DNA from 3 places in the Burkholderia diffusa genome. Region 3 is predicted to be linked to each of the others. Evidence: predicted binding sites of a transcription regulator. Region 3 holds the regulator's gene; each other region holds the start of a gene.
What was found. The regulator LexA, encoded in region 3, represses DNA repair genes until DNA is damaged. The targets are predictions, from matches to a motif close to ACTGTATNNNNATACAGT.
Positions count from the first base shown of each region.

Region 1: WI26_RS17615 (DUF2471 family protein) is a predicted target of LexA. The motif match lies at 6,350-6,367, and genes of this name have one in related genera.
Region 2: imuA (translesion DNA synthesis-associated protein ImuA) is a predicted target of LexA. The motif match lies at 3,702-3,719, and genes of this name have one in related genera.

Region 1 covers NZ_CP013363.1:477,564-487,980, reverse strand. Annotated here, with positions in the region: gene WI26_RS17650 (LysR family transcriptional regulator) at 1-538, opposite strand, end outside; gene WI26_RS17645 (muconate/chloromuconate family cycloisomerase) at 630-1,763, shown strand; gene catA (catechol 1,2-dioxygenase) at 1,800-2,702, shown strand; gene catC (muconolactone Delta-isomerase) at 2,746-3,036, shown strand; gene WI26_RS17630 (hypothetical protein) at 3,138-4,445, opposite strand; gene WI26_RS17625 (NAD(P)H-dependent oxidoreductase) at 4,478-5,263, opposite strand; gene WI26_RS17620 (LysR family transcriptional regulator) at 5,350-6,243, shown strand; gene WI26_RS17615 (DUF2471 family protein) at 6,430-6,834, shown strand; gene WI26_RS17610 (NADPH-dependent 2,4-dienoyl-CoA reductase) at 7,034-9,067, opposite strand; gene WI26_RS17605 (AraC family transcriptional regulator) at 9,144-10,226, shown strand.
Region 2 covers NZ_CP013362.1:2,962,411-2,972,827, reverse strand. Annotated here, with positions in the region: gene WI26_RS13680 (VF_A0006 family four-cysteine protein) at 1-308, opposite strand, end outside; gene WI26_RS13675 (ABC transporter substrate-binding protein) at 662-1,627, shown strand; gene WI26_RS13670 (ABC transporter permease) at 1,767-2,663, shown strand; gene WI26_RS13665 (ABC transporter ATP-binding protein) at 2,665-3,459, shown strand; gene imuA (translesion DNA synthesis-associated protein ImuA) at 3,733-4,440, shown strand; gene WI26_RS13655 (Y-family DNA polymerase) at 4,373-5,869, shown strand; gene WI26_RS13650 (error-prone DNA polymerase) at 5,876-9,091, shown strand; gene WI26_RS13645 (GntR family transcriptional regulator) at 9,432-10,166, shown strand; gene nagA (N-acetylglucosamine-6-phosphate deacetylase) at 10,274-10,417, shown strand, end outside.
Region 3 covers NZ_CP013362.1:1,636,172-1,646,588, reverse strand. Annotated here, with positions in the region: gene WI26_RS07665 (DUF805 domain-containing protein) at 176-514, opposite strand; gene WI26_RS07660 (CysB family HTH-type transcriptional regulator) at 942-1,868, opposite strand; gene WI26_RS07655 (sulfate/molybdate ABC transporter ATP-binding protein) at 1,949-3,007, opposite strand; gene cysW (sulfate ABC transporter permease subunit CysW) at 3,021-3,968, opposite strand; gene cysT (sulfate ABC transporter permease subunit CysT) at 3,965-4,858, opposite strand; gene WI26_RS07640 (sulfate ABC transporter substrate-binding protein) at 4,993-6,030, opposite strand; gene lexA (transcriptional repressor LexA) at 6,295-6,942, shown strand; gene WI26_RS07630 (hypothetical protein) at 6,969-7,307, shown strand; gene WI26_RS07625 (DUF2939 domain-containing protein) at 7,337-8,035, shown strand; gene WI26_RS07620 (universal stress protein) at 8,123-8,620, opposite strand; gene WI26_RS32165 (hypothetical protein) at 8,619-8,783, shown strand; gene nodI (nodulation factor ABC transporter ATP-binding protein NodI) at 8,948-9,862, shown strand; gene WI26_RS07610 (ABC transporter permease) at 9,869-10,417, shown strand, end outside.

The DNA.
Region 1 (10,417 bases), on a different replicon from region 3:
GCCGGTCCGGATCGGAGAGCGGATGCCGGACCGGCAGCGCCGCGATCAGCTTTTCCTCGATCAGCGCCTCGCGTACGAGCTGGTCGTCGTCGAACCGCAGGCGGCCGAAGCCGACGTCGATCCGCCCGCCCTTCAGCGCGCCGAGCTGCTCGAGCGTAAACATTTCGATCAGCGACAGCTCGACGCCCGGATGCGCGTCGCGAAACGCGCGAATCACGTCCGGCAGCGCGCCATAGAGCGTCGATGGCACGAAGCCGATCACGATCCGCTCCGACAACTGCGCGAGCCGGCGCGTCAGCGGGCCGAGTTCGTCGGCCTGCTCGACGACGCGCTTCGCTTGCGCGTAGAACACGCGACCCGCGTCGGTCAGTTTCAGCGGTCGCGCGCCGCGCTCGAACAACGGCAGCCCGACCTCGTCCTCGATCGCCTGGAGCTGGCGGCTCAGCGGCGGCTGCGTCATGTGCAGCCGCTCCGCCGCCCGCGTGATGTTCATTTCCTCCGCGACGGCGATGAAGTACCGAAGCTGGCGCAATTCCATTTCATGCCTCGAAGGTATGGAAGTAGTCGGAAAGAGTGTTGGACGACGCTGGGCGGGAATTCCTACCATGTGCACCAACAGGAGGAATCGCATGATAGCAACTGCCGCCACCATCGAACGCATCGAGACGCTGCTCGTCGACGTGCCGACGATCAGGCCCCACAAACTGTCGGTCGCCACGATGAATTGCCAGACCCTCGTGCTGGTCCGCGTTCGATGCACGGACGGTATCGAAGGCGTCGGCGAGGCGACAACGATCGGCGGCCTCGCGTATGGCGAGGAAAGCCCCGAGAGCATCAAGGTCAACATCGACACCTACTTCGCACCGCTCCTGCAGGGCATGGACGCGACACGCCCGGGCGCCGCAATGGCGCGTGCGCGCAAGCTGTTCCAGGGCAACCGGTTCGCGAAGTGCGCGATCGAGACCGCGTTGTTCGACGCGCAGGCGCGCCGCCTCGGCGTGCCGCTGTCCGAGCTGTTCGGCGGCCGCACCGTCGATGCGGTCGACGTCGCATGGACGCTCGCGAGCGGCGACACGCAGCGCGACATCGCGGAAGCCGAGGCGATGCTCGATGCGCGCCGCCATCGCGCATTCAAGCTGAAGATCGGTTCGAACGCGGTCGATGACGACGTCGCGCATGTCATCGCGATCAAGCGCGCGCTCGGCGAGCGCGGCGACGTGCGCGTCGACGTGAACCAGGCATGGACCGAAACCGACGCGATCCGCGCCGGCGCACGGCTCGCGGAAGCCGGCGTCAGCCTCGTCGAACAACCAATCGCCGCGACCAACCGTGCGGGCTTGAAGCGCCTCACGCAACTCGCGCACATTCCGATCATGGCCGACGAAGCGCTGCACGGCCCCGTCGATGCCTTCGCGCTCGCGCAGGACCGCGCGGCCGACGTGTTCGCGGTGAAGATCGCGCAATCGGGCGGCCTGCTCGGTGCGGCGAGCGTCGCATCGATCGCGTCGGCCGCCGGCATCGACCTGTACGGCGGCACGATGCTCGAAGGCGCGGCCGGCACGATGGCGTCCGCGCAACTGTTCAGCACGTTCGGTTCGCTGAAATGGGGCACCGAGCTGTTCGGCCCGCTGCTGCTCACCGAGGAAATCCTCATCGAGCCGCTGCGTTACCAGGATTTCAAGCTGCACCTGCCGGCGACGCCCGGCCTCGGCATCACCTTCGACTGGGCGCGCATCGAACGGATGCGACGCAACGCCCGCTGATCCCGCATGACACGACAACCGAAACCGGAGACACAGATGAACAAGCAAGCCATCGACGCCCTGCTCAAAACCTTCGACGACGCCGCGGAAAAGCCCGGCAACCCGCGCGTGCGCGCGATCGTCAACCGAATCGTGAAGGACATCTGCTACACGATCGAGGATTTCGACGTGCAGCCGAGCGAGTTCTGGACCGCACTCAACTACCTGAACGAAGCCGGCCGTGAATTCGGGCTGATCGCCGCGGGCCTCGGCCTCGAGCGCTTCCTCGACGTGCGGATGGACGAAGCGGAGGAAAAGGCCGGCTTCCACGGCGGCACGCCGCGCACGATCGAGGGGCCGCTGTATGTCGCGGGCGCGCCGGAATCGGTCGGCCACGCGCGTCTCGACGACGGCACCGATCCGGGCCAGACGCTGATCATGCGCGGCCGGGTGCTCGGTGAGGACGGCACGCCGATCGCGAATGCGCTCGTCGAGGTATGGCACGCGAACCATCTGGGCAATTATTCGTACTTCGATCAATCTCAGCCGGCGTTCAACCTGCGCCGCTCGATCCGCACCGATGCCGAGGGCCGCTACAGCTTCCGCAGCGTGCTGCCGGTCGGCTACAGCGTGCCGCCGGGCAGCAAGACCGAGCAACTGCTCGACCAGCTCGGCCGCCACGGCCATCGCCCGGCGCACATCCACTTCTTCGTTTCGGCGGACGGATATCGTAAGCTGACGACGCAGATCAACATCGAAGGCGATCCGCACATCTGGGACGACTTCGCATTCGCGACCCGCGAAGGGCTGATCCCGAAGATCAAGCAGGCCGAGGGAGCGGAAGGCAAGCCGTATGGCGTCGACGGGCAGTTCGCGCTGATCGACTTCGATTTCTCGCTGCTCAGGGACAAGCAGGACGTGCCGGCGAGCGAAGTCCAGCGGGCGCGTGCACAGGCCTGAGCGGCCCTCCCGTTCGACGAATCGACAACGCAAGGAGTGCAGGATGCTGTTTCATGTGGAAATGACCGTCCGCCTGCCGGCGGACATGGATCCGGTCAAGGCGGCCACGCTGAAGGCCGAAGAGAAGGCGATGTGCCAGCGGCTGATGAATGATGGAGTCTGGCGGCATCTGTGGCGGATCGCGGGGCAATACGCGAACGTCAGTATTTTCGACGTGGAAAGCGTGCAGCAACTGCATGATGTGTTGAGTCAGCTGCCGCTGTTTCCGTATATGGAGATGGAGGTGCGGGCGCTGTGCCGGCATCCGTCTTCGGTGCGGGAGGATGATCGGTAAGCAAGGCGGCCGAGCACTGACAATACGGGCGGCCGGCGATCGCATTGCGGGCTGCCCGTTTCATTTCGACATCCGCATCCGCAGATGAGGTTGCCGCACGGCTACTTCTGCACCCCAACCTTGTCGGCGACTTTGTCGCCATACACCTTCGCGATGCGTCGCGCGACGATCGCCTGCAGCAGCGTCTCAGTGAAATCGTCGGTGGTTTTCCAACCGCTGCCGTCCTTGGCGAACGTGAAGTCACCCTTCAACTGCAGCATCGACGGTGCGCCGATCGCGCCGAGCAACGGATCGCGATAGTCGATCAGCAACGGGCACGACACACGATCGCCGCCCAGCTGCTTGCAGTCGGCGGCCGGCATGACGCCCAACACGCCGTTCGTCAGCGTTGTCAGGTCGTCGTCGCCGGGAGGCGCCCAGCCCCGACTGGGAGCGCGCGCCGACACGTTCTCGTCGAGCTGCGCGACACCCGCCATGAATGTCGTGCCGATGACGTCCCGCCCAAGCGGCGCGCCGAGCTTCGGATCCAGCCCCCGTACGCTATAGCGGGCCGCCACGTATTCGGAGGGTAGCGTCTGCACGACGAAATTGCTCTTGTCCTTGTTGTCGCGACGGATCACATAGCCGAGCGTCGTGTGCTCGTCGGCAGCACTCACGTCCGCCAGGCAGCCACGCGCGCCAGCAGCGGCGTCGTAACCAACTTCGCGATGGTTGCTGACAGTCGGAACGGACGTGTTGCCCTGTTCAAGCATCTGCATCGGATTCTTGCGCATCATGTCCATACGCGCATCGAGCATCAACAAATTGAGTGTTTTGATCGTGCTTGACGCGGTGCACGCGGGCGCCTGCGCGGGCCACAACAGGTAGGTGCCCACCGCCAGCGCGGCGGCCAAGCCGCCGAAGCCGATAAGCATCTGCTTCTTCTTGTGTTCGCGCTGGATCGATACGACCGTTTCGCTCAGACGTCGTTCGAACCGCAACGGATCAAGTGTCTTCAGCATTTGCATCAGCACGAGTTTCGTGCGGATGTCGGCGACGTGGCCGTCCAGCAGTTCCTGCGTCGCCTTCGTCTCGGCTTCCCGTGTCGTGTAGCCCTCGGCGATCAACCAGTCGAGCAGCGTACGGGCGTAGCTCGTATCGGGAAGCTCGGCCGGTGAGTCCTTCAAGCGCTGCGCGACACGCGCCGCCTGTTCCTCCGTCAGATAGCCGCCGGCTTCGAGTGCCATCAGCAGGCGAGCGGGAGCGTTGTTTTCAGTCGGTTCCGTCCGGCCCGTCTGTTCGAAATTCATGATTGTTGTTCTCCGTCGAGACGGATTCGCTGCGCGGGCTGTGCGGGCCCATTGTGCAGACGAATCGCGTCGATCTCCGGAAACTACTTGATTTGGCTGCAGGTGTCGATATGCCCACACCGGACTTTCCCGCGACGGACTCTCACGCGCGATCAATACTCGTGCGCAAGATGAACGGCAAACCCTTCTTTCCCCGGCGCAATCTCCGCCTTCAGCGTCAGCGCCGGAATGTCGTAATCGCCCGCGTTCTGTCGCCGGAACGGAATCGGCTGCGCAGTCCACAGTTCGTCGAGACGCTTGCCGAGCGCCGCACGCGTCTCATCGAAGCGCGCGTCGTCCATCCGGTGCGTCTGGTAGATCACGAACGGCGGCAGCACGTCAAACCCCGGGTAATAGAGAATCCCGTGCTGAATCGGAAACAGCACGTCGTCGATCGGCCCGTTGATGCCGCGTGCGCTGTAATGCGACTCCCAGCCGCCCGCCGTGACGACGATCATCGCGCGCTTGCCCGCCAGCGAACCTTCGCCGTAACGGTCGCCCCAGTGCAGGTCTGAGTGTTCGCCGACGCCGTATGCAAACCCATACGCATACACGCGCTCGACCCAGCCTTTCATGATCGCCGGCATCGAAAACCACCACAGCGGAAACTGCAGGATCACCGCGTCGGCCCACTTCAGTTTCTCCTGTTCGCGCGCGATGTCTTCGCTTTGCGTGCCCGTCGCGAACGCGCGCTTCGAATCGAGCGACGGATCGAAACGCGCGTCGGGCGTGCGATCGGTCACGTCGTTCGCATCGAACGCGGCCTTCCAGTTCATCGCATACAGGTCCGTCACCTGCACGCAGTGCCCCGCCGCTTCGAGATGCTCGACGGCAAAGTCGCGCAGCGCGCCGTTCAGCGAACGCGGTTCCGGATGGGCATAAACGATCAGCACATTCATGTTCGGCACTCCGTTGATTGAATGACTGCAGGATGCCGTCGTCAAAGGTATATTGGAAATGAATTCCCAATATTTCAGGTATAGCCGTGAACAATCTCAGACGACTGGATCTGAACCTGCTGGTCACGCTCGACGTGCTGCTCGTCGAGCACAACGTTACGCGGGCGGCCGAAAAGCTGAACATGTCGCAGCCGTCGGTCAGCGTGCAGTTGCAGAAACTGCGCGATCTGTTCGGTGATCCGCTGCTGCTGCCGGGACCGCGCGGCATGCGGCCGACCGCCCGCGCGGAAACGCTGCGCGAGCCGCTGCGGGACGCGCTCGACGCGCTCGAACGCGCGGTGCTGACGGCCACGCCGTTCGATCCCGCAACCGCGACGAACACTTGGCGCGTGGCCGCTACCGACTATGGCGAATCGACGATCGTGCTGCCCGCGCTGAACACGCTACGGTCGGCCGCCCCGGCAACGCGCGTCGCCGTGGTCGAGCTCGTGCCACCGCGCATCGAGCAGGATGCGGAGCGCAACGGCATCGACCTGGCCTTCCACACGACGGAAGGTTCACCGGAAGGGATGCGGCGCCTGCCGCTGTTCGTCGAGCGCTACGTGCTCGTCGGCCGCGCCGGTCATCCGAAGCTGAAGCGGCGCCCCACGCTCGCGCAGTTCGGCGCACTGGAACACGTGATCGTGTCGCCCGACGGCGGCGGCTTCGTCGGCGTGACGGACGAAGCACTCGCGAAAGCGGGCGCCGCACGACGCGTCGTGCTGTCCGTTCCGCATTTCCTGTTCGTGATGTCGGCCGTCGCCAGCACGGATCTCGTCGCGATGCTGCCCGAGCGTCTGGTGCGCAACTCACCCGCGTTGCGCGTGGTGGAAGCGCCCGTCCACGTGCCCGGCTACGAAATGTCGATGCTGTGGCACGAGCGCGTGCACCGCGATCCGGCGCATCGGTGGTTGCGGGAAACGATCGCGGCGTCGGTGTAAGCCGTTCGCGAATGCCGCGCGACGCGCGCATCGGCCACCGGCGCCGCCACGCTCGACCGGGTGCCGCCAGGCACACATGCATTCAGGACTTGAAACCGCCTCGAACACTGTATATATTTACAGTTCTTTTGCACCATTTGACCCGAATTCCGTCATCCATGACGGACGGACTTTTGTGAGGCGACCATGTTCCAGTCATCCGCATTCGATCCCGAGCAACCCGGCTTCAACCCCGTCCACTTCGAGCGTGCCGCGCAGCGGGCGGTCGTCGATCTGCAGCGTGTCGTCGGCGGCCCCGCCCAACGGGCGCTCGGCCTGCGCCGCCGCACCCATCCGGCCGCCGCCCGCACGATGAGCTGGCAGGCATTGCTGAACGTCGAGGAACTCGCGTTCTCCAATACCGGCTTTCTGAGCCGCAACGATCCGACGGTCGTCGACGCATTCATCCGCCTGCGCGACAGCCGGCTGGTCGCGGCGGATGTCGAAGAACCGGTCGACTGGCGTCGCGACGACGACGACCTGCCGGCCGTCTACCTGATCGTCAAGGCGATGCTGGAAGCGGAAGAGGAAGAACGGGCCGAAGCGGCCTGATCTACGCCGGCCGGTGGCGCATGGCGCTCTGCCGGTGCCGCGCCGCCACGTTGCATGGCGACGCGGCGCATTCCTTCCCGGTTGTCCGCATACCGCGGCATGTCGAATGAATCACCAGGCGGAAAGTCGCGAGCCGCCGCGCAGGCACACCGCCGCCGCGCGACGCACTCCGCCGTTTCGCCACCCGGAACGACGCCCGTTACAGCCGCGCCGCCAGTCGCGAGCCCTGATCGATCGCACGCTTCGCATCGAGCTCGGCCGCCAGTTCCGCGCCGCCGATCAGATGCACCGAGCGTCCGGCCGCCTGCAACGGCGCCAGCAGCGCGCGCTGCGGCTCCTGCCCGGTGCACAGCACGATCGTGTCGACTTCGATCAGTTCATGATCGGTGCGCTGCTCGCCATACGACACGTGCAGCCCGCGCGCATCGATCAGTTCGTAGTTCACGCCGCCGATCATCTTCACCTGCTTCATCTTCAGCGTCGCGCGGTGAATCCAGCCGGTCGTCTTGCCGAGCCCCTTGCCGAGCGGCGCGGCCTTGCGCTGCAGCAGCGTCACTTCGCGGGCGGGCGCGGTGACCTGCGCGCGCGTCACGCCGCCGCGCGTCGCGGCCGGATCGGTCACGCCCCACTCCGCTTTCCACTCCTCCAGATCGAGCGTGGGCGACTCGCCGTTCTGCACCAGATATTCGGCGACGTCGAAGCCGATGCCACCTGCGCCTACCACCGCGACACGCCGGCCGACCGGCTGCCCGCCGGCCAGCACGTCGATGTAGCTGAGCACGTTCGGCCCGTCCTGGCCGGGAATCTTCGGGTCTCGCGGCGCGACGCCGGTCGCGAGCACGATCTCGTCGTAGCCGCCCGCGATCAGCTCGCTCGCATCGACGCGGCGGTTCAGGTGCAGGTTCACGCCGGTCAGCTCGACCTGACGGCCGAAGTAACGCAGCGCTTCGTCGAACTCCTCCTTGCCCGGAATCCGCTTCGCCATGTTGAACTGGCCGCCGATCTCCGCCGCCCCGTCGAACAAGTCGACGTGGTGGCCGCGCTGCGCGAGCACGGTCGAGCACGCGAGCCCGGCCGGTCCAGCGCCGACCACCGCGATGCGCTTCGGCTGCTGCACGCGCACATAGGTCAGCTCGGTTTCGTGGCATGCGCGCGGGTTCAGCAGGCATGACGCAATCTTGTTCTTGAACGCGTGGTCGAGACACGCCTGGTTGCAGCCGATGCACGTGTTAATCTCGTCTGCCCGGCCTTGCGCGGCTTTCACGACGAACTCGGCATCCGCGAGCAACGGGCGCGCCATCGACACCATGTCCGCGCAGCCGTCCGCGAGAATCTGCTCGGCCACCTCGGGCCGGTTGATCCGGTTGGTCGTCACGAGCGGAATGCCGACCTCGCCCTTCATCTTCTTCGTCACCCACGCGAATGCGCCGCGCGGCACCGACGTCGCAATCGTCGGCACGCGCGTCTCGTGCCAGCCGATCCCCGTATTGATGATGGTCGCCCCCGCGCGCTCGACGGCCTTCGCGAGCTGCACGGTCTCGCTCCAGTCGCTGCCGTCGGGAATCAGATCGAGCATCGACAGCCGGTAGATCAGAATGAAGTCGCGCCCGACCGCCTCGCGCGTGCGCTCGACGATCTCGATCGGCAGACGAATCCGGTTTTCGTACGAACCGCCCCACTGGTCGCCGCGCTTGTTCGTATGCATCGAGATGAACTGGTTGATGAGGTAGCCCTCGGAGCCCATGATCTCGACGCCGTCGTAACCGGCCTCGCGCGCGAGTTGCGCGCAGCGGACGAATGCGCGGATCTGCCGCTCGACGCCACGCGCGCTGAGTTCGTGCGGCGCGAACGGCGAGATCGGCGACTTGATCTTCGACGGTGCGACCGCGAACGGGTGGTAGCCGTAGCGGCCGGTATGCAGGATCTGCAGCGCGATCTTGCCGTCGTCGGCATGCACGGCGTCGGTAATCACACGATGGCGCCGCGCGCCGGCCGACGTCATCAGCGTGCCGCCGAACGGCTTGGTCCAGCCGGCCACGTTCGGCGCGAAACCGCCGGTCACGATCAGGCCGACGCCGCCGCGCGCGCGTTCGGCGAAATACTCGGCGAGCCGCGGCAGCGTCTTGCGGCTGTCCTCGAGGCCCGTGTGCATCGAGCCCATCAGCACGCGATTCTTCAGCGTGGTGAAGCCAAGGTCGAGCGGCGCGAGCAGGTGGGGAAAGGAGGTCGTCATGATGATTCTGCCGGTTAGCGATGAGCGTCATCGTAGGCCGCGCACCGCCTTGAACGTGAGGGGGCAAACAGCCATAATGCTTGTCATTTCCGGCCAAATCGACATGACTTCCCCGTCACGCAAGGACCACCTCGGGCTACGCCGGCCGACGATTCCGGTCGCCTATACGCGCCTGCTGCTGCAGGCGCTGGCCGCGCGCGGCGTCGATCCGGCCTCCGTGCGCGCGGGCACCGGGCTGCGCGATGCCGTGTTGGCCGAACCGGACGCGCGCGTCGCGCCGTCGCAATGGGGCCGGCTCGTGCTCAACGCGATCGAGATCGGCGGCGATCCGGGCATCGGGCTCGCGTTCGGGCTGCTGCTGAAGCCGACCGTGCATGGCTTCCTCGGTTATGCGACGCTGACCGCGCGGGACATCCGCGAAGCACTGGTCGTCACGCAGCGCTACTTCCGCATGCGCAACCGCCAGTATCGGCTGACCTATGCGGAAGACGAAGATGGCGCGACGCTCGAACTGCAGGGCGTACAGGCGAGCCCCGTGCTGCAGCATCACGTGATGTTCGAGTTCGTGCTGACGGGGCTCGCGCAGAACATCTCGCAGTGGTCCGGGCGCGCGTCGCCGCCGATCGCGCTGCGCTTCACATGGCCCGAGCCCGATTACTTCGCGCGCTATCGCGACCAGTTGCCGCCGGTCGAATTCGGCTGCGCGGCGAATGCGCTGTGGATCGCGCGCGACGTGCTCGACTGGCCGCTGCCGCTCGCCGACGAAGTCGCGCACCGGCAAGCGCTCGTGCAGGTCGAGCGCGAGTATGCGCAGGTGCGCCAGGATGAAGGCGATCTCGTCGAGCGCGTGCGCGCGGAACTGGCGCGGACGGCCGGCAACTATTCGAGTCCGGAGGCGCTCGCCGACGCGCTGCTCGTGTCGACGCGCACGTTGCGGCGCCGGCTCGAGGAAGCCGGGTCGAGCTACCGTCAACTGCTCGACGAAGCGCGGTTTCGCGATGCGAAGCAGTTGCTGTCGGCATCCGACCTCGACCTGAAGACGATCGCCGAGCGGTTGCAGTTCACCGACCCGGCGAATTTCACGCGCGCATTCCGGCGCTGGGCCGGGCAGACGCCGAGCGCCTACCGGGAGGCGGCAGCCGGAACGACGCACGACTAATCGCGGAACGCGGGCGGCACGACGTGCGTGGCCCGTATTGCATCGTCCGGTCGAACGGCGATCGGCTGCTTTGTGCCCGGCACGATCCTGCGTTGCGCGTTCAGCCCGATTGCGTGGTGCCGAGCCCGGCGGCCCGCACAATCGGCCGACACGAAACGCGCTGCGCTCGTGCGGGAAGATGCGTCGCACAC
Region 2 (10,417 bases), 1.3 Mb from region 3:
CACATCTCGCCGCGCCGCGAGCAGATCGCCATGATCTGCTGGATCGCGTAGTTGTCGCGCACGCCCGGCAGCGACTGCACGACGCACTCGTGGTAGCGCCGCTCGCGCGGCAGCAGCATCGCGTTGTTGCGGTACAGCGCGTCGCACGAGCGCTGGATCAGTTGCGCGGCCGCGCTGTTGCGGCTCTCGCGCAGCGCGCCCAGCATGCAGTCGTCGTATTGCGCGCTGCCGTCGGTCAGCGCGAATGCCGCGCCTGGCAGCGCCAGCGCGACGGCCGCGCACGCGATTGCACGGATCCCCCGTTTCATGTGCTCTCCGATCGTGTGGATTGGGTCGGCGGACAGCATAACGTAAAGCTGTGAACGCGGCTGACGCGTTGCGCGCCGCGGCGGCGCGGCGGCGCGGAGCGGCGCCGGCCGGGCTTCCCGAGCGTTTCGCGGCGGCGCGGCGGCGCGTGGGGCGGCCGGCCGCCCGAAAGCGTGGAGTCAGGCGGTGGTCTGCGGAAATGGTATCCTCGTGCGTTCGCCGCCGCGCCTTCCCGGGGCCCGCGCGGGGCCGCTGCCGCCCGAGCCGTCACCCGGCTGCGCGCGCATCGGCACCTGCATGACGGCGGCGGGAATCCATCATCCAGAACCGACACAAATACGGGGGAGACTCACCCATGAAGCGTTTCAAGATTTTCGCGATCCGTTCGATCACGGCCGGCGTCGCCGCATTCGCGCTGGCAGGCGCCGCGCACGCACAGACGGTCAAGGTGCTGTCGATCGTCGACCACCCGGCGCTCGATGCGATCCGCGACGGCGTGCGCGCCGAACTGAAGGCGCAAGGCTACGGCGACGACAAGCTCAAGTGGGAATACCAGAGCGCGCAGGGCAACACGGGCACGGCCGCGCAGATCGCGCGCAAGTTCGTCGGCGACCAGCCCGACGTGATCGTCGCGATCGCGACGCCGGCCGCGCAGGCGGTCGTCGCATCGACCAAGAGCGTGCCGGTCGTCTATTCGGGCGTGACCGATCCGGTTGCCGCGCAGCTCGTGAAGGGCTGGGGCCCGTCGGGCACCAATGTGACGGGCGTGTCCGACAAGCTGCCGCTCGATCGCCAGGTCGCGCTGATCAAGCGCGTCGTGCCGAAGGCGAAGACGGTCGGCATGGTCTACAACCCGGGCGAGGCCAACTCGGTCGTGGTCGTGAAGGAGCTCAAGGAGATCCTCGGGAAGCAGGGGATGACGCTGAAGGAAGCGGCCGCGCCGCGCACCGTCGACATCGGCCCGGCCGCGAAGAGCCTGATCGGCAAGGTCGACGTGATCTACACGAACACCGACAACAACGTCGTGTCCGCGTACGAAGCGCTCGTGAAGGTCGCGAACGAAGCGAAGATTCCGCTCGTCGCCGGCGACACCGACAGCGTGAAGCGTGGCGGCATCGCGGCGCTCGGCATCAACTACGGCGATCTCGGCCGGCAGACCGGCAAGGTCGTCGCGCGCATCCTGAAGGGCGAGAAGCCGGGCGCGATCGCATCGGAAACGAGCAGCAACCTCGAATTGTTCGCGAACACGGGTGCGGCCGCGAAGCAGGGCGTGACGCTGTCGCCGGATCTGCTCAAGGAAGCGAAGACGGTCATCAAGTAAGCCGCGGTCCGCCCGCCGCGCTTGCAGGCCCGATCCGGGCCTGAACGAAACCATCGGACGGGCGGCTCCCACCCGGGGCCGCCCGTCCGCTTCGCCCGGCCGTACACGCGAGGCCGGGAAGCAACAGGATTTCCCCATCATGTCTCTGTTCTCGTTTCTGGGCGCGCTGGAGATCGGCCTGATCTTCAGTCTCGTCGCCCTCGGGGTGCTGATTTCATTCCGCATCCTCAACTTCCCCGACCTGACCGTCGACGGCAGCTTTCCGCTCGGCGGCGCCGTCGCCGCGACGCTGATCTCCGCCGGCCACGACCCGTTCACGTCGACGGTGCTCGCGATCGTCGCGGGCGCGCTGGCCGGCTTCGTCACCGGCTGGCTCAACGTGCGCCTGAAGATCATGGACCTGCTCGCCAGCATCCTGATGATGATCGCGCTCTACTCGGTGAACCTGCGGATCATGGGCCGCCCGAACGTGCCGCTCATCACCGAGCCGACGATCTTCACCGTGCTGCAGCCCGACTGGATGCCCGACTACGTGCTGCGCCCGGCGCTGCTCGCGATCGTCGTGGTGGTCGCGAAGCTCGGCCTCGACTGGTTCTTCTCGTCGCAGCTCGGCCTCGCGATGCGCGCGACCGGCGCGAATCCGCGGATGGCACGCGCGCAGGGCATCGCGACGGGTCGCGCGACGCTCGCCGGGATGGCGCTGTCGAACGCGCTCGTCGCGCTCGCCGGTGCGCTGTTCGCGCAGACGCAGGGCGGCGCCGACATCTCGATGGGGATCGGCACGATCGTCATCGGGCTGGCCGCGGTGATCATCGGCGAGACGCTGCTGCCCGCGCGCCGGCTCGTGCTGACGACGCTCGCCGTCGTGCTCGGCGCGATCGTCTACCGCTTCTTCATCGCGCTGGCGCTGAACAGCGAATTCATCGGCCTGAAGGCGCAGGACCTGAACCTCGTGACGGCCGCGCTCGTCACGATCGCGCTGGTGCTGCCGGCGACGCGCAAGAAGCTGTTCGCGCGCAAGAACGGAGGGGCATGACATGCTGTCCGCACAAGACCTGAAGCTCACGTTCAATCCCGGCACGCCGATCGAGACGCGTGCGCTGCGCGGGCTGTCGCTCGAGATTCCCGACGGCCAGTTCGTCGCGGTGATCGGCTCGAACGGCGCCGGCAAGTCGACCTTCCTCAATGCAGTCAGCGGCGACCAGCGCGTCGATTCGGGACGCATCGCGATCGACGGCGCGGACGTCACGCGCCAGCCCGCGTGGGACCGTGCGCACCTGGTCGCGCGCGTGTTCCAGGATCCGATGGCCGGCACCTGCGAGGCGCTGACGATCGAAGAGAACATGGCGCTCGCGATGGCGCGCGGCGTCCGGCGCGGCTTTCGCGCGGCGCTCGACCGGCCGTCGCGCGAGCTGTTCCGCGACAAGCTGCGTCTGCTGAACCTCGGGCTGGAGAATCGGCTGACCGACCGGATCGGGCTGCTGTCGGGCGGCCAGCGGCAGGCGGTGAGCCTGTTGATGGCGTCGCTGCGGCCGTCGCGGATCCTGCTGCTCGACGAGCACACGGCCGCGCTCGACCCGAAGACGGCCGCGTTCGTGCTGGAGCTGACCGCGCGCATCGTCGCCGAGAGCAAGCTGACGACGATGATGGTCACGCACAGCATGCGGCAGGCGCTCGACTACGGCGACCGCACGGTGATGCTGCACCAGGGGCAGGTCGTGCTCGACGTGTCGGGCGACCAGCGCCGCGGGCTCGATGTGCCGGACCTGCTGCAGATGTTCGAGAAGGTGCGGCACGAGCAGCTCGACGACGACGCGCTGCTGCTCGGCTGACGCGCGCCGGGCGGGCCGGCGCGGTGCGGGGTGTTGCATCGTGCCGGCTCGCCTGCCGGGCGGCGGCGTGTCGGCCTGGCGATTCGGGCCGGATGACGATGGAGCGGGTCCGGGCGACGCGATCCGGCCTGCCCGCTCCGGTGCGGCGTAACATGACGGACGCACCGATTTTCCCGTCGTTTTTCCTCTGACGAAAACCCCGTTTCGCCTCGGGACTGTGCGACGCACGCGCATTGCCATATACTGTATATCCATACAGTTGTGGGTGGCGTCATGCTCGCATCCTCCATTTCTCCCGAATCCCTTCATCCGTCGCTCTGGCGCGGCTCGCAGCTCGCGCGCGGCGGTTCGCGCACGATCGATACGGGTTTCGCGCCGCTGTCCGCCGAGTTGCCGGGCGGCGGCTGGCCGGTCGGCGGGCTCGTCGAACTGCTGGCCGCGCAGCCGGGCTGCGGCGAGATGCGGCTGCTCGCGCCCGCGCTCGCGCGCACCGTCAGCGCGCGGCGTCCGCTCGCACTCGTCGCGCCGCCTCAGTCACCGCATGCGACCGCGCTCGCCGGTCTCGGCGTGCCGGCCGACGCACTGCTGTGGCTGCGCACCGGCAGCCGCACGGATGCATTGTGGGCCGCCGAGCAGGCGCTCAAGGCAGGCTGCTGCGGCGCGCTGCTGCTCTGGCAGGACGCGCGGCCCGATGCGCTGCGGCGCCTGCATCTCGCGGCCGCGCGCACCGGCGACACGCTGTTCGTGATGCTGCGCCCGTTGTCGGCCGCACGGCAGCCGTCGCCGGCCGTGCTGCGCGTCGCGCTGCATCCGGTCCCGGGCGGCGTGTCGCTCGACATCGTCAAGCGTCGCGGGCCCGCGCGCAGCGAGCCGCTCGCGCTCGATTTGCCGTCGCCCATCGTGGAGAGCCGCTATGCGCGTCTTGCTCGGCATCCATCTGCCGCGCCTGCCGCTCGACGTGTGCGCCCCGCCGCCGTCTGACGGCTCGGCGGACGACGCAGGCAACGCAGGCTGCGCGGTGCTCGAGCAAGGTGTCGTGCTGATTGCCGATGCGCGCGCGCGCCGGCAGGGCGTGCGCGCGGGCATGAAGCGCGGCGGCGTGCTGACGCTCGCGCCCGACACGCGGCTCGTCGAACGCGATCCCGCCCGCGAGGTCGATGCGCTGCGCGCGGTCGCGCTCGCGTTGCTGCGCTTCTCGCCGTGCGTCGCGCTCGACGACGAAGCGACGCTGATCGTCGACGTCGGCCCGAGCCTGCGCCTGTTCGGCGGCTTGCCGTCGCTGTGCCGCCAGGTGCGCGCGACGCTCGCGGCGCTCGGCTATGCGGCGCGCCTGTCCGCCGCGCCGACCGGGCGCGGCGCGTGGCTGCTCGCGCGTACGTCGGCACGTGCGCGCATCCGGCGCCGTGTGGCCAGGCCTGCTTCGCTCGTCCGTACGCTCGATCGTCTGCCGTGTGTGCTGTTGCCCGACGCGCGCCCGTATGCGGGCTGGTTCGACGGCCTCGGCTGCCGCACGCTCGCCGATTTGCGCGGCCTGCCGCGCGCGGGGCTGCAGCGCCGCTGCGGTCCGGCGTTGCTCGCCGCGCTCGATCGCGCGTACGGCGATGCGGTCGAGCTGCTTGCATGGATGGCGGTGCCGCCCGTGTTCGACGTGCGGCTCGAATTGCCGGAGCGCGTCGAATACGCGGAAGCCGTGCTGTTCGCCGCGCGGCGGCTCGTCGTGCAGCTCTGCGGATGGCTGGCCGCGCGGCAGCTGTCGCTGGCCGCGATGACGTTCGATCTCGAGCACGAGCGCGGCCGTCAGGCCGTGCCGCCGACACCGCTCGAACTCGCGTTCGCCGCACCCGTGCGCGACGAGACGCACTTCATGCGGCTGCTCGGCGAGCGGCTCGCGCGCGTCGAATTGCCGGCCGCGGTGATCGCGGTGCGACTGAAGGCCACGCGCGTCGAATCGGTTGCGCCACCGGCCGACGATCTTTTCCCTGAGCCGGGCGGCACGAAAGAGACGCGCGCGCGGCTGTTCGAACTGCTGGCCGCGCGGCTCGGCGCGGAGAACGTGCTGCGCGCGGCGCCCGTCGCCGATCACCGTCCGGAGGCCGCGAACCGCTGGCTGCCGCTCGATGCGCAAGCGGGCAAGCCGGCCGGCGGGCCGCCTGCCGTGCCGCCGCGTCCCGCGTGGCTGCTGGCCGAGCCGCAGCCGCTCCTGATGCGCGAGAACCGGCCGGTGTTCCATACGCCGCTCAGGATGATGTCGTCGGCCGAGCGGATCGAAGCCGGATGGTTCGACGGGCAATTGATCGCGCGCGATTACTACGTTGCCCAGGACGAGGTCGGTGCGTGCTACTGGGTGTTCCTGGAGCGCTCGGGAAGCCAGGCCGGGCCGCGCTGGTTCCTGCACGGCTTGTTTGGGTGAGCGGCGATGGTTGCGCAATTCAGCTGGCTGCCCGATTACGCGGAGTTGTTCTGCCGCTCGAACTTTTCGTTCCTGCATGGCGCGTCGCATGCGGACGAACTGGTCGAGCGCGCGGCCGAACTCGGCTATCGCGGGATCGCGATCACCGACGAATGCTCGCTCGCCGGCGCGCCGCGCATGCATGTCGCGGCACAGGCGCACGGGCTGCCGCTCGTCATCGGTTCGTATTTCGAAGTCACGCCGGATGACGCCGCACCGGGCCACGATCCGGGGCCCGGCGCATTCGGCCTCGTGCTGCTCGCGCAGAACCGCGAGGGTTACGGCAATCTTTCCGAGCTGATCTCGTGGCGGCGGATGGCCGCGCCGAAGGGCACCTACACGTTGACGTCGCGGATGCTGTCGGCGCCGCCCGCGGAGTTTGCGCACCTGCGCGGCATGTCCGACTGCTTCGCGATTCTCGTGCCTGCGTATCCGGTGCGTGCGGATGTGCTCGATGCGCAAGTCGCATGGTTTCGCGCGACCTTCGGCGAACGTGCGCGGCTCGGGCTCGTGCAGTTGCAGCGCGCGCTCGATGGTGCGCAGCGCGAGGAGATTCGCGCGGCCGGCGAGCGGCGCGGCGTGCGCATCGTCGCGCTCGGCGACGTGACGATGCACCGGCGCTCGTGCAAGGCATTGCAGGACGTGATGACGGCGATCCGGGTCGGGATGCCGGTTGCCGAGTGCGGGTATGCGCTGGCGCCCAATGCGGAGCAGCACCTGCGTTCGCGGCAGCGGATCGGACAGTTGTACGCGCAGGACGAGATCGCGGAGACCTGCGCGATTCTTGACGCGTGCGATTTCGACCTCGGCTCGCTGCGCTACGAGTATCCCGACGAAATCGTGCCGCAGGGGCTGACGCCGACGCGCTATCTGGAACAGGAAACCTTCGCGGGCGCGGCCGTGCGTTATCCGCAAGGCATTCCGGAGAAGGTCGAGAAGCAGATCCGCCATGAACTGGGCCTGATCGAGCGGCTGAGCTACGAACCGTTCTTCCTGACCGTCTACGACATCGTCAAATACGCGCGCAGCCAGAACATCCTGTGCCAGGGCCGCGGCTCGGCCGCGAACTCGGTCGTCTGCTACTGCCTCGGCATCACCGAGGTCGATCCCGACCAGAGCACGATGCTGTTCGAGCGCTTCATCAGCGAGGAGCGCGGCGAGCCGCCAGACATCGACGTCGACTTCGAGCATCAGCGCCGGGAAGAGGTCATTCAGCATATCTACGAAAAATACGGCAAGGAGCGCGCCGCACTCGCGGCGGCCGTTTCGACGTATCGTCCGCGCGGCGTGCTGCGCGAAACCGGCAAGGCGCTCGGCGTCGATCCGATGCTGGTCGACCGTGTCGCGAAGGGGCATCGCTGGTTCGACGGCAGCCGCGACCTGCTGCAGCAATTCGCATCGACCGGGCTCGATCCGGCCACGCCGATCATTCGCACATGGGCCGAACTCGCGGGGCGCTTGCTCAACTTTCCGCGCCACCTGTCGCAGCATTCGGGCGGCTTCGTGATCAGCCGCGGCAAGCTCACGCGGCTCGTGCCGGTCGAGAACGCGGCGATGGACGGGCGCCGCGTGATCCAGTGGGACAAGGACGATCTCGAGGCGCTCGGGCTGATGAAGGTCGACGTGCTCGCGCTCGGCATGCTGTCGGCGCTGCATCGCGCGTTCGACATGCGCACCGCGTGGCGCGGGCCGCAGGAAGACGGCCAGCCGTTCACGCTGAAGCATATTCCGCAGGATGACGAACCAACCTACGACATGATCTGTCGCGCCGATACGGTCGGCGTGTTCCAGATCGAATCGCGTGCGCAGATGTCGATGCTGCCGCGGCTGAGGCCGCGCAACTACTACGATCTCGTCGTCCAGGTGTCGATCGTGCGGCCCGGGCCGATCCAGGGCGGCGCCGTGCATCCGTATCTGAAGCGGCGCAGGATCGTGGCCGGCGAGGAGGAGGGCGAAGTCACGTATCCGAGCGAGGCGCTCAAGGAAGTGCTCGTTCGCACGCTCGGCGTGCCGATCTTCCAGGAACAGGTGATGCAGATCGCGATCGTCGCGGCGGGCTTCACGCCCGGCGAGGCCGACGAACTGCGCCGCGCGATGGCCGCGTGGAAGCGCAAGGGCAATCTCGAGAAGTATCACGACAAGATCATCGACGGCATGCTCGAACGCGGCTACACGCGCGAATTCGCCGAGCAGATCTTCGAGCAGATCAAGGGCTTTGGCGAATACGGCTTCCCCGAGAGCCACGCGGCCAGCTTCGCGAAACTCGCTTACGCGAGCAGCTGGCTCAAATGCCACGAACCCGCGATCTTCGTCGCATCGCTGCTGAACAGCCAGCCGATGGGCTTCTACGCACCCGCGCAGCTCGTGCAGGACGCGAAGCGCCACGGCGTGAAGGTCTTCCCGGCCGACGTCACGCGAAGCGGCTGGGAAGCGTCGCTCGAAGCGCTGCCCGGCCAGCCGCCGCCGCACGGCCAGCCCGCGGTGCGGCTCGGCCTGTCGCTCGTGCGCGGCCTCGGCGAGGCCGCCGCGCGGCGCATCGAGGTCGCGCGCGCGGCCGGCCCGTTCGAGAACGTCGATGCGCTCGCGCGCCGTGCGCAGCTCGAACGGCGCGATCTCGAAGCGCTCGCCGCCGCGAACGCGCTCGCGACGCTCGCCGGCCATCGTCGCGATGCATTGTGGCAGGCCGTCGCCGCGGCACCGGAGCGCGACCTGCTCGCCGCCGCGCCGATCGACGAAACGGAGCAGCCGGTGCTCGGCGCGCCGTCGGAAGCCGACGACATCCTCGCCGACTATCACACCACCGGCCTCACGCTGAACCGCCACCCGGTCGCGCTGCTGCGGCCCGCGCTGCGCGCGCAGCGGCTGTCGTCCGCGGCCGAGTTGCGCGATCGCCCCGACGGCCGGCTCGCGCGCGCATGCGGGCTCGTGATCGCGCGGCAGATGCCGGGTACCGCGAAGGGCGTGATGTTCATGACGCTCGAGGACGAGACGGGCTGCGTGAACGTGATCGTGCGGCCCGAGCTGCTCGCGCGGCAGCGCCGCGAAACGCTCGATTCGCGACTGCTCGCGGCATCGGGCGTGTGGCAGGTCGTCAGCGACGTGAGGCACCTCGTCGCGCAGCATTTCGAGGATCTGACGCCGTTGCTCGGCGGCCTGCGCACGTCGAGCCGCGAGTTCCACTGACGCGGCGCGGCGACACGCTGACACGCCGCCGGCATGCCGCCCCGCGCGTTGACGCCGGATGCATACCAGTCGGTCGAACTGGTTCTATTCCGGTATCGTTTCCCGCTTCTCAAACCTGGCAAATCCGGCACGGGAACTGTCCCCTTGCATACCAATCCGGGTAAATCCCTATCTCGCATCGCATTGTAAACAAAGGGTTTGTTGGAACTAAAACACTTGCCAGGCAAGGCTCGCGGCGATTTTCGCGTCGCTAATACCAGTTCGTTGACTGGTATTATGGTGGTTATATAATGCGTTCACTTTCGACGGTCCGAGATCGTCGTCCGACACCCGGAGGCACATGGAAACCGGCTGGCCCGAACTGGCGCCCGATCCCCTCGACGACACGCCGCTGTATCTGCAGCTCGCCCGCAACCTGGCGAGCGCGATTCACGCCGGCGAGTGGCGGGCCGGCGAGGCGCTGCCGTCGGAGCGGCTGCTGTCGGGGTCGGTCGGCGTATCGCGGATCACGGCCCGCCGTGCGCTCGCGCTGCTGGTCGAGCAGGGGCTGATCAAGCGGGCGCGCGGGGCAGGCAGCTTCATCACGCCGCGCGTTGCCGATCCGCTGTCGCGTCTCGTCGGCTTCACCGCGAAGATGCAGCAGCGCGGGTTCGTGCCCGATTCGGTGTGGCTGTCGCGCACGCTGCGCACCGCGAGCCGCGACGAGATCACGCGTCTCGGCCTCGCGCCAGGCGCGACGGTCGCGCGGCTCGAGCGGCTGCGCCGCGCGGACGGCATCGTGATGGCCGTCGAGCATTCGACGCTGCCGGCTGCGGTGGTGCCTGATCCGCAGGCGCTCGGCGCGTCGTTGTACGAATACCTCGACGCGCGCGGGATGACCGTCGTGCGCGCGCTGCAGCATTTTCGCGCGGCGAACGCGACGCACGAGATCGCGAAGTGGATGTCGGTGAAGCCGGGCTCGGCCCTGCTCGTGATCACGCGCATCGGCTACGGTGCCGATCAGCGTGCGATCGAAGTGTCCGAAACGTATTGCCGCGACGACTATTACGACTTCGTCGCCGAACTGAAACGCTGACGCGCGAGACTGCCCGCGCGCCACGCGCAGCGGAGCGCACCGAAGCACAACGGATTTGCAAATCGCGACGCGGATGTCCGCGTCACCAGATCATCAAGAGAAACGTCATGCTGACTGGAAACATCCTGACCCCCGACGGCTGGATTCACGGCTCGCTCGACAGCGAGAACGGCCGCATCACCACGCTCGACGGCACGCCCGCCGATCCCGCGAAGAACGACGCGCCGTACATCCTCCCCGGCTTCATCGAC
Region 3 (10,417 bases):
GAGGCAGACGGCCGACTGCCTGGCGCGTGCTGACGTCGACGCGCCACCGCCGGCGGGGACGCCGGCGGAGTGAGGGCTATGCTGTACCGTTTCGGGGCGACGCGCAACCCGTCTGATCAATATTTAAGGGTTTATTCGGAGCGCGTCGCGACGCGCGAAGGCAACACCTCGTGCGTCAGGCCCGATCCTGTTGCGCGGGCTCGGTGCGATCGTTCGACGGCGGCTCGCCGAAGCGGTTCGCGTGCGGTGTGCCGGCGATGAAGCCGTTCATCACGAGCAACGCGAGCGCACCGACGATCGGCACGCACATCAGCAGCATCCACCACCCCGACTTGTCGATGTCGTGCAGCCGCTTCACGCCGACGGCAAGTGTCGACCAGAACGCGACGACGGCGATCGCGACGAACACCAGCAGGACCGACAGCGGCAGATCGTCGTTCGACGAACCGCGGCTGCCCGCATCGAAGATCGCGCTGATCACGCCGGACACCACCGCGTAAATCCACCACGGCATACGACCGATCCGGCCTTCGAACGAAAAAAGAAACCATTTGAGATTCATTGTTCACCTCTTCTTCGCGCATCGTCGAATGGCAGACGGCGATCGCGGCAGCACCAGCCTCGGGCATTCGGCCGCCGATTTGCGCCGGGTCGCCGCTGCGGGCAGGCTGGGCATCCGCCGTTTCCGTCCTGCGTCGCGCAAGAAAGTCCGGCCCGGGCCTTCTCGCGTCCGCGCGCATTAAATCATATCTTTGGCGCCATGGCTTGCATGAGATGAACGGAATGCAGCGTTTCACCTGCGTATTCCATGATCGTCGATGCATGCGGATCGGGCGCGGCGCAGCGATGCGATCCGCCGTCGATAGAGCGGCAACAGAAACGCCGCGCGCGCCGGGCTCTTGCCCGGACCGCACGCGGCGTGTGCAGGACGCGCGTAACCGTCAGGCCACTTCGCGCAGTTGCGAGGCGATTTCGGTTTCGTTCAGATGCGGCGCGAACATCTCGATCAGCCGGTACGCATACGCGCGCAGGAACGCGCCCTTGCGCAAGCCGACGCGCGTCGTGCTCGCCTCGAACAGGTGCTGCGTGTCGAGCGCGACGAGCCCGGTGTCGCGCTGCGGATCGAAGGCCATCGCCGCGACGACGCCAATCCCCATTCCGAGTTCGACGTAGGTCTTGATCACGTCCGCGTCGATCGCGGTCAGCACGACGTCGGGCACGGCGCCGGCCTGCGCGAATGCCTGGTCGATGTGCGAGCGGCCCGTGAAATCCTGGTCGTACGTGATGATCGGGTACTCGGCGATTTCGTCGAGCGTCAGGTTCTCGCGGCCGACGAGCGGATGCCCCTTCGGCACGACGACCGTGTGGTGCCACGAATAGCACGGGAACGTGACGATGTCGGGGTAGCGGTCGAGCGCCTCGGTCGAGATGCCCAGATCGGCTTCGCCGTTCAGGATCATCTGCGCGATCTGCTGCGGGCTGCCCTGCCGCAGCGCGAGATGCACCTTCGGGAATACCTCGGTGAACTGGCGGATCACCTTCGGCAGCGCGTAGCGCGCCTGCGTGTGCGTCGTCGCGACGACGAGGTGGCCGCTGTCCTGGTCCGCGAACTGGCGAGCGACCCGGCGCAGGTTTTCCGCGTCGAGCAGCATCCGCTCGATCAGCTGGTGAACGGCCTTGCCGGGCTCCGTGAGCCCGGTGAGCCGCTTGCCGCGCCGGATGAAGATGTCCACGCCCAGTTCATCCTCGAGATCCTTGATCTGCTTCGACACGCCCGACTGCGACGTGTACAGCACGTTCGCGACTTCCGTCAGGTTCATGTTCTGGCGCACGGCTTCGCGCACGAAACGCAATTGCTGAAAATTCATGGGTATGCCTCTTGGGCTGTCGTTGTTCGAATGTCGATCCGGGGCGGTATCCGCCCTCTTCTCGTTACCGGGTTTGGGCGTCAGTGTGCGGGAAATACGCGCACCGCGCGCGGCACGGCCGTCGCGCCGTCGCCGACCTGCAACGCGAGCGCGCGCCACGCGTCGCGATCGAGTTCCGCTTCGAGTGCGCCGCCCGCGCGTGCCTCGAGCTCGACGCGCACCGAGCCGCCGAGCGGGATCACGCGACGCACGTCGACCGCGATGCCGTCGCGATGGCCATCGCCGGCCGGCCACAGCTGCAGGTCGTGGGGCCGCACATACGCGTTCGCGGGCCCCGCGAAATCGGCGTCGACGGCGATCGGCGCGGCCGCCCCGTCGGCGACGAAGCCGCGCCCGGCAACCGTGCCCGGCAGCCGGTTCGCCGCGCCGAGAAACTCGTAGACGAACGCGCTTTTCGGATGATCGTAGACGTCCTGCGGGCTGCCGACCTGCTCCACGTGGCCGCGGTTCAGCACGACGATCCGGTCGGCCACTTCCAGTGCTTCCTCCTGGTCGTGCGTGACGAAGATCGTCGAAATGTGAAGGTCGTCGTGCAGGCGCCGCAACCAGCCGCGCAATTCCTTGCGAACTTTCGCGTCGAGCGCGCCGAACGGCTCGTCGAGCAGCAGCACCTTCGGCTCGACCGCGAGCGCGCGGGCCAGCGCGATCCGCTGGCGCTGGCCGCCCGACAGCTCGGACGGGTAGCGCTGCGCGAGCCAGTCGAGCTGCACGAGCTTCAGCAACTCGTGCACCTTGTCGCGGATCACGGCTTCCGACGGCCGTTCGCGACGCGGCTTCACGCGCAGCCCGAACGCGACGTTCTCGAACACGGTCATGTGGCGGAACAGCGCGTAATGCTGGAACACGAAGCCGACCTGGCGATCGCGCGCGCCGACCGACGCGACGTCGAGCCCCTGCAGCACGACCTGACCGGCGTCCGCGTGCTCGAGGCCCGCGATCACGCGCAACAGCGTGGTCTTGCCGCAGCCCGACGGCCCGAGCAGCGCGACGAGCTCGCCCGGCGGAAAGTCGAGCGACACGTTGTCGAGGGCGGTGAAATCGCCGAAGCGCTTCTGAAGATGACGGACGGTGATACCCATTCTGGTTGCCTCTTTACGATTTCGACGAAACGGCGGCGACGGGGCCGACATGAGCGGGAACGTCATCGCGTGCGCCGGCCAGATCGGCGGCGAGGTGACGCTCGGCGAGCAGCTTCAGCGCGAGCGTGACGAGCGCGAGCAGCGCCAGCACCGACGCCACCGCAAACGCCGCCGCGAAGTTGTATTCGTTGTACAGAATCTCGACGTGCAGCGGCATCGTGTCGGTCACGCCGCGGATGTGGCCGGACACGACCGACACCGCGCCGAACTCGCCCATCGCGCGTGCATTGCACAGGATCACGCCGTACAGCAGGCCCCACTTCACGTTCGGCAGCGTCACACGCCGGAAGATCTGCCAGCCCGATGCACCGAGCACGCGCGCGGCCTCTTCCTCGTCGGTGCCCTGCGCCTGCATCAGCGGAATCAGCTCGCGCGCGACGAACGGGAACGTGACGAAGATCGTCGCGAGCACGATGCCCGGCACCGCGAAGATGATCTGCACGTCGTGATCCTGCAGCCACGGGCCGAGCCAGCCTTGCGCGCCGAACAGCAGCACATAGACGAGGCCCGAGATCACCGGCGACACGGAGAACGGCAGGTCGATCAGCGTGGTCAGCAACGCCTTGCCGCGGAATTCGAACTTCGCGATCGCCCACGATGCGCACACGCCGAACACGAGGTTCAGCGGCACCGCGATCACGGCGACGGTCAGCGTCAGCTTGATCGCCGACCATGCGTCGGGATCGGCGAGCGATTCGAGATAGAAGCCGACGCCCTTGCGCAGCGCCTCGAAGAACACCGCGGCGAGCGGCACGACGAGGAAGAACGCCAGGAACGCCAGCGCGACGCCAATCAGCAGCCAGCGCACGGCGCGCGGCTCGCTGACGGGGTCGAGCCGCTTCGCGGCGCGCACGGGAGCGGCGGAGGGACCGTTCAGCACGGCGCTGGACTTCCGGGTCATTGCTGGCCTCCTGCTGCGGCAACGATGCCGGTCGCCGGCGCGGGGCCGCTCGCGCCCTTGCTCGTGCGGCGCTGCAGATACCACTGCAGCGTGTTGATCAACAGCAGCATCAGGAACGACACGACCAGCATCACGACCGCCAGCGCGGTCGCGCCCGCATAGTCGTACTGCTCGAGCTTCGTGATGATCAGCAGCGACGTGATCTCGGATTTCATCGGCACGTTGCCGGCGATGAAGATGACCGACCCGTATTCACCGAGCGCGCGCGCGAATGCCAGCGCGAACCCTGTGAGCAGCGCCGGCAGCACGGCCGGCAGCACGACGCGGCGGAACGTCAGCCAGCGCGATGCGCCGAGGCATGCGGCGGCCTCTTCCTGCTCGCGCTCGAAATCCTCGAGCACCGGCTGAACGGTTCGCACGACGAACGGCAACCCGATGAAGGTCAGCGCCACCAGCACGCCGACCGGCGTGAACGCGATCTTGATGCCGAACGGCGCGAGATACTGACCCACCCAGCCGTTGGTCGCATAGACCGCGGCAAGCGAGATGCCGGCGACGGACGTCGGCAGCGCGAACGGCAGGTCGACGATCGCGTCGACGAGGCGCTTGAACGGGAACGTGTAGCGCACCAGCACCCACGCGACGAGAAAGCCGAACACGGCGTTGATCAATGCACCGCCGAGCGCGGCGGAGAACGTCAGCCGGTACGATGCGAGCACGCGCGGCGACGTGACGGCGGTAACGAACTGGTCCCACGACAGCGTCGCGGTCTTCAGGAACGTGGCGGCGAGCGGAATCAGCACCACGAGGCTCAAATAGGCCACCGTGATGCCGAGCGTCACGCCGAAACCGGGCAGCGCGCTCGGCTTGCGAAAGGTGTACGTCGTCATCGGATGCTCTTGCTGGGTCGTTGCTGCTCATGGGCCCGACGCAAACGCCGACGCGGGGAATCGCGCCGGCGGGCGGTCGGGGATGCGGCGCGCTCTCGTGGCGCGCCGCTGTCGTTATGGCTTGCTGCGTGGCGTTATTGCGGCTTGTAGATCGAGTCGAACACTCCGCCGTCCGCAAAATGCGTCTTCTGCGCATTCGTCCAGCCGCCGAACGTGTCGTCGACCGTGTACAGCTTCAGCTTCGGGAACTGCTTCGTCAGCTCCGCGGGCACGTTCTTCGACCGCGGGCGGTAGTAGTTGCGCGCCGCGATTTCCTGGCCCTGCGGGCTGTACAGGAAATTCAGGTAGGCCTCGGCCAGCTTGCGCGTGCCCTTCTTGTCCACCACCTTGTCGACCACCGCAACGGGCGGTTCGGCCAGGATGCTCACCGACGGCACGACGATCTCGAACTTGTCGGTGCCGAATTCCTTGATCGACAGGAATGCCTCGTTTTCCCACGCGATCAGCACGTCGCCGATCCCGCGCTGCACGAAGCTTGTCGTCGCACCGCGCGCGCCCGAGTCGAGCACGCCCGCGTTCTTGTAGAGCTTCGTCACGAATTCCTTCGCGCTCTGCTCGCTGCCGCCCGGCTTGTGGACGGCGTATGCCCATGCGGCCAGGTAGTTCCAGCGCGCGCCGCCCGACGTCTTCGGGTTCGGCGTGACGATCGAGATGCCCGGCCTGGTCAGGTCGTCCCAGTCCTTGATCCCTTTCGGGTTGCCCTTGCGCACGAGGAACACGATCGTCGACGTGTACGGCGATGCATTGTCCGGCAGGCGCTTCTGCCAGTCCTTGTTGACCAGCCCCTTGTTGGCGAGCGCGTCGATGTCGTAGGCGAGCGCGAGCGTCACGACGTCGGCCTGCAAGCCGTCGAGCACTGAGCGCGCCTGCGCGCCCGAGCCGCCGTGCGATTGCTTGAAGTTGACCGTCTCGCCCGTCTTCGCCTTCCACTCCTTGCCAAACGCCTGGTTGAAGTCCTGGTACAACTCGCGCGTCGGATCGTAGGACACGTTCAGGAACGTCGTATCGGCCTGGGCATGCGTCGCGACGCCGAGCGCCGCCGCCGCGCCCAGCGCCAGTGTTGCGATCAGGCGGCCCACTCCGCCCACCAGCCCCGTGTTGCGCTTCACCATCCTTGGTTCTCCAGTGTTGTCGGTATTGCGATGTCGGGCCAGTCTAACGAACGGGTTACATGATTAAAAATAATCGTTCTTCATTTTTTAATACTCAAAAGTGCTAACGCAGACGGGACGGACGGTTGCGGCGGACGATCCGGCGTCCGGGCGTCGCAAAATCGCATCGGAACCGATGCGATCGCGTCGAACCTCAAGTAACACTTGAAATTCGCGAAGTACTGTATAAAAATACAGCTCACTGTCTATCCATACAGTTCAGCCATGACCAAACTCACTGCCCGTCAGCAGCAAGTGTTCGATTTGATCCGCCGCGCGATCGAGCGCTCCGGTTTCCCGCCCACGCGCGCCGAGATTGCGGCAGAGCTGGGTTTCAGCTCGCCGAACGCGGCCGAGGAACATCTCCGTGCACTGGCGCGCAAGGGTGTGATCGAACTGGCCGCCGGCGCGTCGCGCGGCATCCGCCTGCTCGGCATCGACGACGCCCCGCATCAGTTCACGTTGCCGCACGCCGGCCTGATGCAACTGTCGCTGCCGCTCGTCGGCCGCGTGGCGGCCGGTAGCCCGATCCTCGCGCAGGAGCACATCTCGCAGCACTACGCGTGCGATCCCGCGCTGTTCACCAGCAAGCCCGATTACCTGCTGAAAGTGCGCGGCCTGTCGATGCGCGACGCCGGCATTCTTGACGGCGACCTCCTCGCCGTGCAGAAGCGCACGGAAGCGAAGGACGGCCAGATCATCGTCGCGCGCCTCGGCGACGACGTCACGGTCAAGCGCCTGAAGCGCCGGCCCGGCGGTCTCGAGCTGATCGCGGAGAACCCGGATTACGAAAACATCTTCGTCAAGGCCGGCAGCGCGGAATTCGCGCTGGAAGGCATCGCCGTCGGGCTGATCCGCTCGGGCGAACTCTGACAATCGGTCTCTCTGAGGAGAACATCATGGAACGCCTTTCCCGTCTGCTGCCTTTCCGTCAATTCGGCCGCCTGCGTCACCTGCGCGGCCGCACGCCCTGCGCACCGCTGTCCGCCGCGGCGCCCGTGGTGAGCCAAGAAGTCGCAGTTGAACGGCAGGCGTCGCTGCTGCCGTCAGCGCTTCCCGCATTCGCGCGGGTGTCGCTGAACGCCGGCCTGAATCATGCGGAACCGGCGCGCCGTGCGCCCGTGCGCGTCTATCACGGCCGCTCGCGCCTGATCATGGTCGGGACGATCGATGCCGTGTGCCGAATGATCGATCGCTGCATCGCGGAGGAACGATCAGCCACGCACGGCGGTCTCTGAGTGCGGAACCTGTCCGCACCGGAGGCATCGTGACTGGATCTTCGGGCCGCGCGTGGCGGCTCAAGCACTTGCTGATCGTCGTGCTGGCCGTCGCCGTCCTGACGGCGATCAGCTATGCATACGCATCACCGTACGTCGCGCTCGGTCGCCTGAAATCGGCAATCGACGCGCGCGATGCGCAAGCGGTCAGCGAATATGTCGATTTTCCGTCGCTGCGCATCAGCCTGAAGCAGCAGGTCACGGAAGAACTGATGCGCCGAATCGACGCAGTGAAGAAGGACAATCCGTTCGCAGTGATTGGCGCGCTGATCGGATCTGCATTGATCGGTCCGCTGGTCGATGCCTATGCGACACCGGAAGGGGTAGCGGCGCTGATGAGCGGCATTCCCCCGCGAGGCAATCCGGGGGAACGCCCGCCCGAATGGTCGAGCCCGCCGTCAGGCGCTGCGACTGGCAACGCACCGGCCGCGCCGCCGGCCAATCCGGCGAGCGCCCCCGTACCGGCCAGCAATGCCACCGCCTCGAGCGCATCTGCGCCAGCCACCGCCCCCACAACTGCCAGTCCCGGCGAGGCGGGCCATCCGCAGCAAACGAGCGCCGGCTACCGGAATATGGATGAATTTGTCGTGACCTACCAGCGCAGCGCGGACGGCACGCGGTATGCGGCGATCTTCCACCGCTCCGGCCTGTTCTCGTGGAAGCTGTCCGCAATCGACCTGCACGCCTGAGCGGCCGCAACCGGCGCAGATGCCAGCGGCACCGTGCGCGACCGGCATGAATCGCGATACGACCCAGCCGGTCGCACGATCCTTGCGTTACTTGCCGCTCGCGGTGGCCGCTTCGCGTTCGCGTGCGATCTCGGCCTTTTGCTCTTCCGCCGACGAACATGCGACCAGAATGCTGCAGTTCACGCGGTCGAGCAGCTGTGTGTTGCCCGACCCCATCCACCATCTCGACAACCCGCTGCGGCACCGATGGCCGACGACGACGAGGTCGACCTTCAATTCCGTCGCGAGATTCGCGATTTCGTCGATCGGATAGCCAAAGGCGAAATGGCCTTCCGCCTGAACGCCGCGCTCGCGCAGCCAGTTCACGCCTTCCTGCAGGATCTCGCGCGCGGTTTCCTCGAAACGGCCGCACGCGACGTCGGTCAGCAGCCCCGCGCTTTGCGCGATGCTCGAACGCATGTCGACGACCGACAACAAATGCGTTTCCGCCTTCAGGTCCAGCGCGAGATTGGCACCGCACCGCAATGCCTTGCGTCCTTCGAGCGTGCCGTCGTAGCACAGCAGAATCTTGTTGTAGCTAGCCATGAAACCTCCCTATCGCGACTACGTACCCTATGCACTCATCATGGTGCGCCGCAATCCCGGACGCAAGGGATGGAAAACGCTGATTCGCCACGCGCGGCGCGTCGGCGATGATGCGGTGCACGATCCATGCACGCATGCACCGTGCCGCGCGGGCGCGCCCTGAACAGACGCAGACGATGCACTAGAATGGCCCGTTCGTGCCGTCGACGTGCGTTCGCCTCGGTCATGCCCGTGTGACACGCATTCATCCGATCCGTTCGCTGGCCGGCATGTCCGTCCGACCGGCCGCGAAAGGCGTCTGCGTCCGCTTACAACGACAACCTGCCCATGTCCGTTGCACCGATCGATTTCCGGAACGTCGAAAAGCGCTATGGCGACAAGCTCGTCGTCAACGACCTGTCCTTCCACGTGCAGGCCGGCGAATGCTATGGCCTGCTCGGGCCGAACGGCGCCGGCAAGACCACGACGCTGAAGATGCTGCTCGGCCTCGCGTATCCCGACGCCGGCACCATTTCACTCTGCGGCGAGCCGGTTCCGTCGCGCGCGCGGCATGCGCGCCAGCGCGTCGGCGTCGTTCCGCAGTTCGACAATCTCGACCCCGACTTCACGGTCCGCGAGAACCTGCTCGTGTTCAGCCGCTATTTCGGGATGTCGGCACACGCCGCACGCGCGCTCGTGCAACCGCTGCTCGAATTCGCGAAGCTGGAAAACAAGGCCGATGCGAAGGTCGGCGAGCTGTCGGGCGGCATGAAGCGCCGCCTCACGCTCGCTCGCGCGCTCGTCAACGATCCCGACGTGCTGGTGCTCGACGAGCCGACGACAGGCCTCGATCCGCAGGCGCGGCACCTGATGTGGGAGCGGTTGAGATCGCTGCTCGCGCGCGGCAAGACGATCCTCATCACCACGCACTTCATGGAAGAAGCCGAGCGCCTGTGCGACCGGCTGTGCGTGATCGAGGAAGGCCGAAAGATCGCCGAAGGCGCGCCGCACGCGCTGATCGAATCGGAAATCGGCTGCGACGTGATCGAGATCTACGGGCCCGAACCGGTCGCGCTGCGCGACGAACTGGCGCCGTTCGCGAAGCACACCGAGATCAGCGGCGAGACGCTGTTCTGCTACGTGACCGATCCCGAGCCGCTCAGTGCGCGGCTCAAGGGTCGCACGGGATTGCGTTATCTGCATCGTCCGGCCAATCTGGAGGACGTGTTCCTGCGGCTCACGGGCCGCGAAATGCAGGACTGATCGATCATGGACGTACGCAACTATTCCGCCACCGCGCCGTCCGCACCGCCACGCGAATCACGCTTCGCGATCGCGCTGCCCGCGAATGCCACCAACTGGATTGCCGTGTGGCGACGCAACTACCTCGTGTGGCGCAAGCTCGCGCTCGCCTCGCTGTTCGGCAATCTCGCGGATCCCATGATCTACCTGTTCGGGCTGGGGTTCGGGCTCGGTCTGATGCTCGGCCACGTCGACGGCGTGTCGTATATCGCGTTCCTCGCGGCCGGCACGGTCGGTTCGAGCGTGATGATGTCCGCGAGCTTCGAGTCGATGTATTCGGGCTTCTCGCGGATGCACGTGCAGCGCACCTGGGAAGCGATCATGCACACGCCGCTCGCGCTGGGCGACATCGTGCTCGGGGAGATTGTCTGGGGGGCGAGCAAGGCGCTGCTGTCCGGCGTCGCGATCATGCTCGTCGCGGGCCTGCTTGGCTATGCGCGGTTTCCGTCGATGCTGGCGGCGTTGCCCGTGATCGCACTCGCCGGCCTCGCGTTCGCGAGCACGGCGATGATCGTC